DNA from 3 places in the Amycolatopsis mongoliensis genome. Region 2 is predicted to be linked to each of the others. Evidence: riboswitches for the same ligand, from Rfam matches in the RefSeq annotation. Region 2 holds a riboswitch; each other region holds the start of a gene.
What was found. A riboswitch is a leader RNA that binds a small molecule or an ion and turns the genes downstream of it on or off. The one in region 2 is predicted to bind S-adenosylmethionine.
Positions count from the first base shown of each region.

Region 1 (3,263 bases), 480 kb from region 2:
TAAGTCCACAATGGACACTCTGGCGGCGCTGGGTGCCCTGGTCACCCGAACCGACCTGGACGGCGACACCGCGGTGGTCGGCGACCCGGCAGGCCCGACGGTAGCGCGCCGGGGCGAGCCGCGTGGCCCGCCGAAGCGCTGAAGGCCGGGGCGGGCGGCAGAGCCCGCCCCGGCGGTGGAGGTCAGTAGCCGAGCGCCTCGTTCACGGCCTTGGCGGACGGCGGCACGGTCGCCTTCGGGCCGACGTGGTTCTCGATCGCGTCGAGGGTCTTGAGGCCGTCACCGGTGATCAGGAGCACCGTCTCGGCGTCCGGGTCCAGTTTGCCCGTCTCGACCAGCTTCTTCGCCGTCGCGACGGTGACCCCGCCCGCGGTCTCGGTGAAGATGCCCTCGGTGCGGGCGAGCAACCGGATGCCTTCGACGACCTCTTCGTCGCTGACGTCCTCGATCGCGCCGCCGGTGCGGTTGACGATGTCGAGCACGTACGGGCCGTCGGCCGGGTTGCCGATCGCCAGCGAGCGGGCGATCGTGTCCGGCTTGACCGGCTGGACCACGTCCTGGCCGGCGCGGAACGCGGCCGACACCGGCGAGCAGCCGGTGGCCTGAGCGCCGAACACCTTGTACGGGCTGGCGTCCACGAGACCGAGCTGGCCCAGCTCGCGGAAACCCTTGTCCACCTTGGTCAGCTGCGAACCGGAGGCGATCGGCACGACGACCTGCGGCGGGATGCGCCAGCCGAGCTGCTCGGCGACCTCGAAGGCCAGCGTCTTCGAGCCTTCGGAGTAGTACGGCCGGACGTTCACGTTCACGAACGCCCACTTCGGGTGCTCACCGGCGAGCTCGGTGGCGAGGCGGTTGACGTCGTCGTAGTTGCCGTCGACGGCGATCAGGTCGCCGTCGTAGACCGCGGTGGTGAGGATCTTGGCGCGCTCGAGGGTCTTCGGGATCAGCACGACCGACCGCCAGCCCGCGCGGGCCGCGGCGGCGGCCGTCGCGTTGGCCAGGTTGCCGGTCGACGGACACGCGAGCACCTCGAACCCGAACTCGCGGGCCGCGGCCAGCGCGACGGCGACGACGCGGTCCTTGAACGAGTGCGTCGGGTTGCCGGTGTCGTCCTTGACCCACACGCGCTTGAGGCCGAGCTCCTTGGCGAGGCGGTCGGCGCGGATCAGCCGGGTGGCGCCGGGCTCGGTGTTCGGGATCTCCTCGACATTGGACGGAACCGGGAGGAGCTTCTTGTAGCGCCAGATGTTCTTGGGGCCGGCCTCGATGTCTTCGCGGCGGACGCGGCCGAAGTCGTAGGCGACTTCGAGCGGCGAGAAGTCCTCGGCGGAGACGAACTCGGGGGCGAGCGGCTGCCGGTGTCCCTCTTCCTTCGACACCAGTTCGACGGCCGGACCGAGATCCGGGGTCTTCGTGGTGGAGGTCGTTCCGAGGGTGGCGGTCATCGCGAGGTTCCTTTCCTCATCTGCCCCGCCGAAGCGGGCCGGAATTGGCACCGTGGTCGTCAGCTACCCCGCGATCGCGGGATGACGGGCTGTACGCCGGTTGCCGGGGCTTCGTCGGGCCGTTCCCTCTGCCCCTCTGGATGAGCGGTATTCGATTGTCGGCGCGCGCTCGCCGGATGATCCGGGGCGGCTGCCTCGGCTACACCGTACGACATGGCGCTCACGCCGTGCCACGCCGGCCGCTCGACATCACCGGAGCGGGCGCACGACACCGCAAGTGAGAGGATCCTTCCGTGACCGCGCAAGCCACCGCCCCGGCCCCGCTGCTCCTGGTCCTGGGCGAGGAAGAACTGCTGATCGAGCGCGCCGTCCGCGAGGCGCTCGCCGCGGCCCGGGCGATCGACGCCACGGCCGAGCTGACCCGGGTCCGGGTGTCGGATCTCACAGCCCCCGAGCTGGCCGAACTCGTCAGCCCGTCGCTGTTCAGCGAAGGCCGCGTGATCGTCCTGGAGTCGGCGCAGGACATCTCGCAGGAACTGGCCGACGCCGTGGCTTCCTACCTGAAGGACCCGGCGGACGGCATCGTGCTGGTCGTCGTGCACACCGGCGGCGGCCGCAGCAAGGCGGGCAAGACGCTCCCGGCGGTGTTGAAGAAGGCGGGCGCCGAGGTCACCGAGTGCCCGAAGCTGACCAAGCCGGCCGAGCGCGAGCAGTTCGTGCGGCACGAGGTGCGCCGGGCGGGCGGCAAGATCGACCCCGCGGGGGTGGCCGCGCTGATCGACGCCGTGGGCTCCGACCTGCGAGAACTCTCGTCTGCGGCGACGCAGCTGGTGGCGGACGCCGGCGGGACCGTCGACGCCGAAGCGGTCCGCCGCTACCACCGCGGCCGCGCGGACGTCACCGGGTTCGCGGTCGCGGAGAAGGCCGTGAGCGGCGACCGCTCGGCGGCGCTGGAGTCGCTGCGCTGGGCGATGCAGCTGGGCGTCCCGCACGTCCTGGTCGCGGACGCGCTGGCCGACGCGGTCCGCACGATCGCCCGGGTCTCGGGTGCGGGCCGGGGCAACCCGAACCAGCTGGCCGGCGAGCTGGGCATGCCGCCGTGGAAGATCCGCAAGGCCCAGGGCCAGTCCCGGGGCTGGAACCAGGACGGCCTCGCGACCGCGATGCGGGTCGTGGCGAGGCTGAACGCCGAGGTCAAGGGCGTGGCGGCCGACCCGGGCTACGCATTGGAACGTGCGGTCCTCCAGGTGGCGGCCGCCAAGGGCGACCGCTGACCCGGGCATGAAGAAAGCCCCGGCCGAAGCCGGGGCTTTCCCAGAAATCAACCAGCTCAGAGCGCGTTGACGCGCTTCGCCAGCGCCGACTTCTTGTTGGCGGCCTGGTTGGCGTGCAGAACGCCCTTCGAGACGGCCTTGTCCAGCTTCTGGGCGGCGTCGCGCTGCAGCTCGACGGCCTTGGCCTTGTCGCCGGCCTCGGCGGCTTCGCGGACCTTGCGGATCGCGGTCTTCACCGAGGACCGGATCGCCTGGTTGCGCTGACGCGCCTTCTCGTTCGTCGTGATGCGCTTGATCTGCGACTTGATGTTGGCCATAGGGCAACTCCTGTTTCACTCGGTGAGATTCGCCGCCGCGCTCGAGTGGCCCCGCTCGCGAGAGCGGGCTTCCTCCATGACGGAATGCCGCACGGCAACGAGCGACAACCTTAACAGCCGGGCTCGCGGCGGCCTCCGGCGGGACCTGCGCCGTCTCGATCACCAGGAGTACGGTGGGCGGCGGTAGTGCCTAGGGTTCCGTCGCCGGTCCGCGCACCCAGCAC
Region 1 is NZ_CP127295.1:10,521,255-10,524,517, reverse strand. It holds gene QRX60_RS50125 (ComEC/Rec2 family competence protein) at 1-142, shown strand, start outside; gene thrC (threonine synthase) at 183-1,448, opposite strand; SAM riboswitch class I at 1,462-1,595, opposite strand; gene holA (DNA polymerase III subunit delta) at 1,742-2,722, shown strand; gene rpsT (30S ribosomal protein S20) at 2,779-3,039, opposite strand.
Region 1: it holds a riboswitch for S-adenosylmethionine, as region 2 does, so the genes downstream of both, thrC (threonine synthase) here and QRX60_RS48080 (aminotransferase class V-fold PLP-dependent enzyme) in region 2, are expected to answer to the same signal.

Region 2 (3,263 bases):
CGAGGACGGTGTCGGAGAGGCTGAGGAGCCGCTGCGTGCCACCGTGGCCCTCGACGGTGAACCCGAAGATGCTGTCGTAGGACGGCGGGGCCGGGTCCGGCGCGAGGCGGGTCGCCAGGTCCGCCGTCACGGCCGAGCGGTGGAACAGTTCGACCGTGACCAGGACCAGCTCCGCGAACCCGAGCAGCGCCAACGGAACCCAGTGCCTCCCCATCGGCCCAGGGTAACGATCAGCAGAACGGCGGCAGCTCCCGCGGGTCGCCGACCGGGGCCCAGCGGCCGTCCACCTTCGCGTACTCCCAGCGGGCCCCGCGCGCGACGATCTGGCGCAGCGCCAGCACGACGCGGTCGACGTGCTCTTCGGTGCTGCCCAGGCCGAGGCTGACGCGGACCGCCTGCTGCCCGGCGCCGCCGGTGACGCCGATGAGCCGCTTGGCCGCGACGTGGGCGCAGAACGCACCGTCGCGCACGCCGATGCCGTACTCGGCGGACAGCACCGCCGCCAGCCAGCCGGGGTCGAAGCCGTCGACGACGAAGCTGACCGTGCCGACGCGGTCGACCGGCGCGTCGAAGAGCCGCAGCTCGGCGCAGCCCGGGATGCCTTCGAGCCCCTTGCGCAGCCGGGTGAGCAGAGCCTGCTCGTGCGCCACGACGGCGTCCCAGTTCTCGCTGAGCTTCTCGCACGCGACGCCGAGCGCGTACACGCCGACGGTGTTGGGCGAGCCGGCTTCGTGGCGTTCGGGCCCGGCGTTCCAGACCACCGCGTCCTCGGTGACGAGCTTGGTCGCGCCGCCGCCGGCGAGGTACGGCCGGGCGGCGCGCAGCCAGTCGGCGCGGCCGATCAGCGCGCCCGCGCCGAAGGGCGCGTACAGCTTGTGACCGGACAGCGCGACGTAGTCGACGTCGAGCTCCTTGATCGAGATCCGCCGGTGCGGAGCCAGCTGGGCGGCGTCGAGCGCGATGCGGGCGCCGTGCTTCCGCGCCACGGCGGCGATCTCCGCCACCGGCAGGAGCTCACCGGTCACATTGGACGCTCCGGTGACGACGACCAACCGCGGTCCCTGCGGGGAGTCCGCGAGGGCTTCGTCCACAGCGGACACTGCCGCGAGGCGGGTGCGCGGGGTCGGGATCCGCCGGACGTTCGGCCCCTGCCACGGCAGCAGCGCGGCGTGGTGCTCGGTGTCGAAGACGACCACCGAGGTGTGCCGGGGCAGGCTGCGGGCGAGCAGGTTGAAGGAGTCGGTGGTGTTGCGGGTGAACACGACGGTGTCCGTGCGCCGGGCGCCGACGAAGCGGCGCAGGACGTCGCGGGTGCGCTCGTAGAGGCGGGTGGAGACCTGCGACGCGAACCCGGCGCCGCGGTGGACGCTGGCGTACCAGGGCAGGAACTCGTCGACGGCGCTGCGGACCGCGTCGAGACAGGGAGCGCTCGCGGCGTGGTCGAGGTTGGCGTAGCCGACGGTTTCGCCGGTGACGAGCGGGACCCGCAGGGCCGCCCCGGCCACGGCCGGGATCTCCTGGGGGACAACGGTTTCGACGTGCTCGGCGGGGGTGACGGTGCTGGTGCGGTCGATGGCGAGAGTCATCGAGTGCCTCCTCGGCGGTCCGGGGGACCCCGGCGAGGGGCCCGCGCTTGCCCGTCGCACGACGCGACCGGCCCGGTCTTCACCCGGGGCACCCCACCGCGGTAGGAGGGTTGCCGGCCAGCAAGCCGGGGCTTCGCGCTGGCACTCATGACCTGAGCCAGAAGGTAACCGAGAACGCCGCCGGCGGCCAACCCCGCCTCACATTCTGAGACGCCGCTCACACACCGTGAGCGTCAGAGCTTCGCGCGGAAGTGCCCCGGCAGCTGCGTCACGGCGTCGTCGGCGAGGTGCGTCGCCGTGCCGGTGTACTGCTCGGCCCCGGCGGTGAAGCGCCAGCCGCCGATGGTCTTCCCGTCGACCGGTTCGCCGACGGCCGCCGCGACGGCCGTCGAGACCTCGGCGAACGACTTGCCGTCCCAGTTCGCCGCCGCCGGGCCGGCCGGCAGGGTCCAGAGCGTGAAGTGCACGTGGGCGCCGGTGCTGCTGCCGCCGCACGGCAGCGCGTTGCCGGTCGAGCCGAGCTCGGCCCCGGCCTCGACGTGCTCACCGTCGGTGACCTTGATGCCTTCCATGTGGTAGTACCCGGTCCGCCAGCCGCCGGCGTGGTCGATGGTCACCCAGTCGCCGCCCGCGCAGTGCTGCAGGTGGACGGTGCCGGCCAGCGGCGCGCGCACGGTGTGGTCGGCCGGGCTGAAGTCGACGGCGTTCTTGACGCCGGTGCTGCCGTCGTCGGAGTGGATGCCGGCCGAGTAGACCTGCTGGCCGGCCTTGAACGGCAGGGCGAGCGCCGGGAACGGGGCCACTTCGGCGATCGCGGCCGGTGCGGCTGCCAGCCCGAGGACCGCGGTCATCGCGGCAGCCAGGACCGCCCCACGAACGTGCAGTTTTGTCACCGTGCGTACTCCTTTGACCTAACACTCACCCATTCGAACTAACCGGATCGAGCGCAGAGTAGGCCAAAGGTTGGATCACTGGGAAGATCACGTGAGGTTTTCGTGAGGGGCGTTCACCCTCGCGGAAAAAGATCACCAGGTCGGCGGGGAAACCGGACAAGCACCGGACAACGGCCAGTTCAGGGCACCACGGGTGCTCGAGGAGACATCACGCGTGCCGGGGAGGTCAACACGCGTGACTGAGGGGTCGACACGCGTGACTGGCGGGTCGACACGAGTCGTCCGATCGGTCACGGCGCGGCCACGACCACGAACGGGTCAACGACCCGACTCGCCCTTCCAGCGGGCCAGGCGGCCGGCCCGGTCCACGGCACGGAGCCGGCGCTCGGCGTCGTCGCGGACCCCGCTCGTCGTGACCACCAGCAGCTGGTCGTGCTCCTGCAGGCGGCTGGTCTTCTGCGGCGTGAAGCCCGCGCCGTCGCGCACGACCAGGCTGACCGTCGCGCCGACCGGCAGCCGCAGCTCGGACAGGTACACGCCGTGCAGCTTCGAGCCCGGCTGGATGCGGACCTGCAGCAGCTCGGCGCCCAGCTCGTCCAGCGGCGCGGCGTCGACCTCGATCTCGTGCGCCTCGGACTTCCGGGCCAGCCCGAGCCGGTGCCCGAGCGGCCCGAGGGTCGCACCCTGCACCAGCGTCAGCACGATGACCAGCACGAACACCGCGTCGACCAGCCGTTGCGCGCCCGGGAGCCCTTCCGACAGCGGGATCATGGCGAGCACGATC
Region 2 is NZ_CP127295.1:10,036,657-10,039,919, forward strand. It holds gene QRX60_RS48075 (hypothetical protein) at 1-214, opposite strand, end outside; gene QRX60_RS48080 (aminotransferase class V-fold PLP-dependent enzyme) at 231-1,586, opposite strand; SAM riboswitch class IV at 1,625-1,739, opposite strand; gene QRX60_RS48085 (M23 family metallopeptidase) at 1,820-2,479, opposite strand; gene QRX60_RS48090 (potassium/proton antiporter) at 2,798-3,263, opposite strand, start outside.

Region 3 (3,263 bases), 4.5 Mb from region 2:
GCCCAGCAGCAGCGCCAGCTGACGCGGGTCGCCCGAGGCCAGCGCCTCGACGACGGGGGTGTGCGCGCCGATCCGCGGCGGGTTGCCGTCGGCGCGCAGGCGGTCCAGCTCCTTGAACACCTTCGGCGTCGACAGCCCTTCGGAGTCGAAGGCCAGCACCCAGTGGAAGGTGTGCCGCGACAGCACCGGGACGAGCTGCTCGCCCCGCCCGGTGCCCAGCGCGGTGCCGCCGTAGAGCGCGAACGGGACGTCGCTGCCCAGTCCGGCGGCGATCTCGGCCAGCTCGTCGCGCGTGATGTCGAGGTTCCAGAGGCTCGACAGCCCGACCAGGGTCGCCGCCGCGTCGGCGCTGCCGCCCGCCATGCCACCCGCGACGGGGATGCCCTTGCGCAGCACCACCCGGACGTTCGGCTCACCGGTGCGGCCGACGTGCGCGGCCAGCGCTTCGACCGCGCGCCAGGCGAGGTTGGTGCCGTCGGCGGGCACCGAGCCTTCGCCCTCGCCGTAGATCTCCAGCCCCGGCTCCTCGGTGACCGCGACGGTCACCTCGTCGGTCAGCGACAGGGCCTGGAACACGGTCACCAGCTCGTGGTAACCGTCTTCGCGCAGGTCGTCGACCGCCAGGTGCAGGTTGACCTTGGCCGGGACCCGGACGGTGACTGGAGGCGGAACTACGGCGAGCACCCGACCAGCCTACGTGCCCGCGGAAACGCCCCAATGTGGCCTTGGTTGCGTTCAACGCAACCAAGGCGGCCTTCGGTGCGTTGAACGCACCCAAGGCCGCCCTGGGGCGCTGGGGTCAGGCGGCCGCGACGCCCTGTGGGCCGCGGGCGGTGTGCGTCACGTGGCCGCCGCGCTCGGCGACCCACGCCAGCGCCGCGTCGGCCCGCTCGCCGCGGACGCCGAGGCGGAACCGGCCGACCGGGGTGTCGCCGATCCGGGTCAGGCCGCCGCCGATGGTGGCGAACTCGACGTCGAAGCGGCCCGCGGCCTCGGGCAGCAGCGCACCGATCGACGCGAAGCCGACCAGCACGACGTCGACCGAGCGGTCGTAGCGCGACGACTGAGAACGGGAGGTCTCGATGGCCGGCAGCAGCGCCTGCGCGGTGCGGCTGGCCGGGTTCGAGATCAGGTCGAGGACGGTGCCGCGCTCGACGACCGTGCCGCCTTCGAGCACCGCGACGTCGTCGCAGACCCGGCGGACCACCCCGGCGTCCGGCGTCGTGACCACGACGGTGGTGCCCAGCTCGGAGCGGGCGCGGTCGAGCACGGTGAGCACCGCGCCGGCCTCCTCCGGGTTGATCCCGGCGGTCGGGTCGTCGGCCAGCAGCACCGCCGGCGCCGCCGCCAGCGCCTTCGCGACCGCCACGCGGCGGAGCTGGCCCTCGGTCAGCTCGCCGGGACGCTGCGTCGCGCGCTGCGTCAGGCCGACGAGGTCGAGCAGCGAGCCGACCCGGCTGCGGCGCTGCGGGCCGTCGACGCCGAGCTGCTCGAGCGGGGAGGCGATGTTGCCGGCGATCGTGCGCTCGGCGATCAGCTCCGGCTTCGTCGAGACGACGCCCAGCTGGCGGCGGATCTCGCGCAGGCGGCGGCCGTCGAGGGTGCCGGTGTTGAGGCCGTCGAGGCGGACGACGCCGCGGTCGGGCCGCTCCTGCAACGCGATGCAGCGGGCGAGGACGGACTTGCCCGACCCGGCGGGCCCGACCACGCCGAACAGCGAGCCGGCCTGGACCTCGACGCTGACGTCGTGCAGGGCGACGACCGAATTTCCGTTGGTGGCAAAGGTTTTGGACAGGTTTTCGACGGTGATCACGAAGGCTCCAGAAAACGGGGTGCGCGCAGCGCGCGACACCCGGCCGCAGTCGAAGTCCGTCCTTTATGGACGGTGCATGAAGAAGAGGTGGACCGGCTCGGGCAAGCTCAGCGGGAGCGCCGACATGCGGTCACGGAGCGGCGGCCTTCGTCGACTACGCGACGCCTGGTCAGGAGCAGGGGGCGAGCTACCCTCTTCATCGGAAACGGCCTCCATCGGTCCTGGCGGTAGCACCTGCCCCGTGGAGGGTGGTTGCTGCGACTTCGGCGAGCCAGGTCTCTCAGTCGCTCGGGATGGACGTACTGAGTAAAACCGATCCCGAGGAGCGAAAGCAAGCCTGTTGGCCCAGATCACACGACTGGAGGTGTCCGAATCGCGAGATCGCACGTCAAGAGGCGTATTTTCGCCGAACCTCGTCGACTTCTGTGACATCCGGGGCTTCGCCCCGGGCCGGGGGCCCCGCCACCCGGAACCCCCGGAAAGCTCCAGAGTGGACGTGCTAACGGGCGGCGGCCAGCCGGGCGAAGTCGTGCACGCCGAGCTGCTCACCCCGGGTCTTCGGGTCGATCCCGGCGGCCGTCAGCAGCTCGCCGGCCCGCTCGGCCGAGCCCGCCCAGCCCGCGAGCGCGGCGCGGAGCGTCTTCCTGCGTTGGGAGAAGGCGGCGTCGACGAGGCCGAAGAGCCGGTCGCGGTCGTCCGACGCCGGAGCGTCACCGCGTTCGAAGGCGACGAGCGCGGAGTCGACGTTCGGCACCGGCCAGAACACCGAGCGCGGCACGGCGGCGACCTTGCGCGCCGGGCCGTAGTAGGCGAGCTTCACGCTCGGCACGCCGTAGATCCGGCTGCCAGGGCCGGCCGCCATCCGGTCGGCGACCTCGGTCTGGACCATGACGAGACCGGACGTCAGGGACGGCACCTCGGCGAGCAGGTGCAGCACGACCGGCACGGCGACGTTGTAGGGCAGGTTGGCGACGAGCGCGGTCGGCTGGGCGGGCAGGTCGTCCTTGGCGATGCGCAGCGCGTCGGCCGCGACGACCTGGAGCTTGCCGGCGACCTCGGGCGCCCGGTCCGCGACGGTCTCGGGCAGCCGCTCGGCGAGCTTGGGATCGATCTCGACGGCGACGACGTGCGCGCCGGTGGCGAGCAGGCCGAGGGTGAGCGACCCGAGCCCGGGCCCGACCTCGAGGACGACGTCGTCCGGGCCGACGCCGGCGAGCTCGACGATCCGGCGGACGGTGTTGGGATCGTGCACGAAGTTCTGCCCGAGCTTCTTGGTCGGCCGCACGTCCAGCTCGGCCGCCAGCCCGCGGATCTCGGCAGGTCCCAACAGTTCAACCACCGGCCGAGCTTACCGATGGGGCATCTCGCGTGATTGAGCAGGCAGCACGCGTGACTGAAGGGGCATCACCCGTGATCCGGCGGGCATCGGCGTGGTGCCCCGGCAATCACA
Region 3 is NZ_CP127295.1:3,719,334-3,722,596, reverse strand. It holds gene QRX60_RS18225 (4-(cytidine 5'-diphospho)-2-C-methyl-D-erythritol kinase) at 1-684, opposite strand, end outside; gene QRX60_RS18220 (methionine ABC transporter ATP-binding protein) at 800-1,813, opposite strand; SAM riboswitch class I at 2,023-2,113, opposite strand; gene rsmA (16S rRNA (adenine(1518)-N(6)/adenine(1519)-N(6))-dimethyltransferase RsmA) at 2,313-3,152, opposite strand.
Region 3: it holds a riboswitch for S-adenosylmethionine, as region 2 does, so the genes downstream of both, QRX60_RS18220 (methionine ABC transporter ATP-binding protein) here and QRX60_RS48080 (aminotransferase class V-fold PLP-dependent enzyme) in region 2, are expected to answer to the same signal.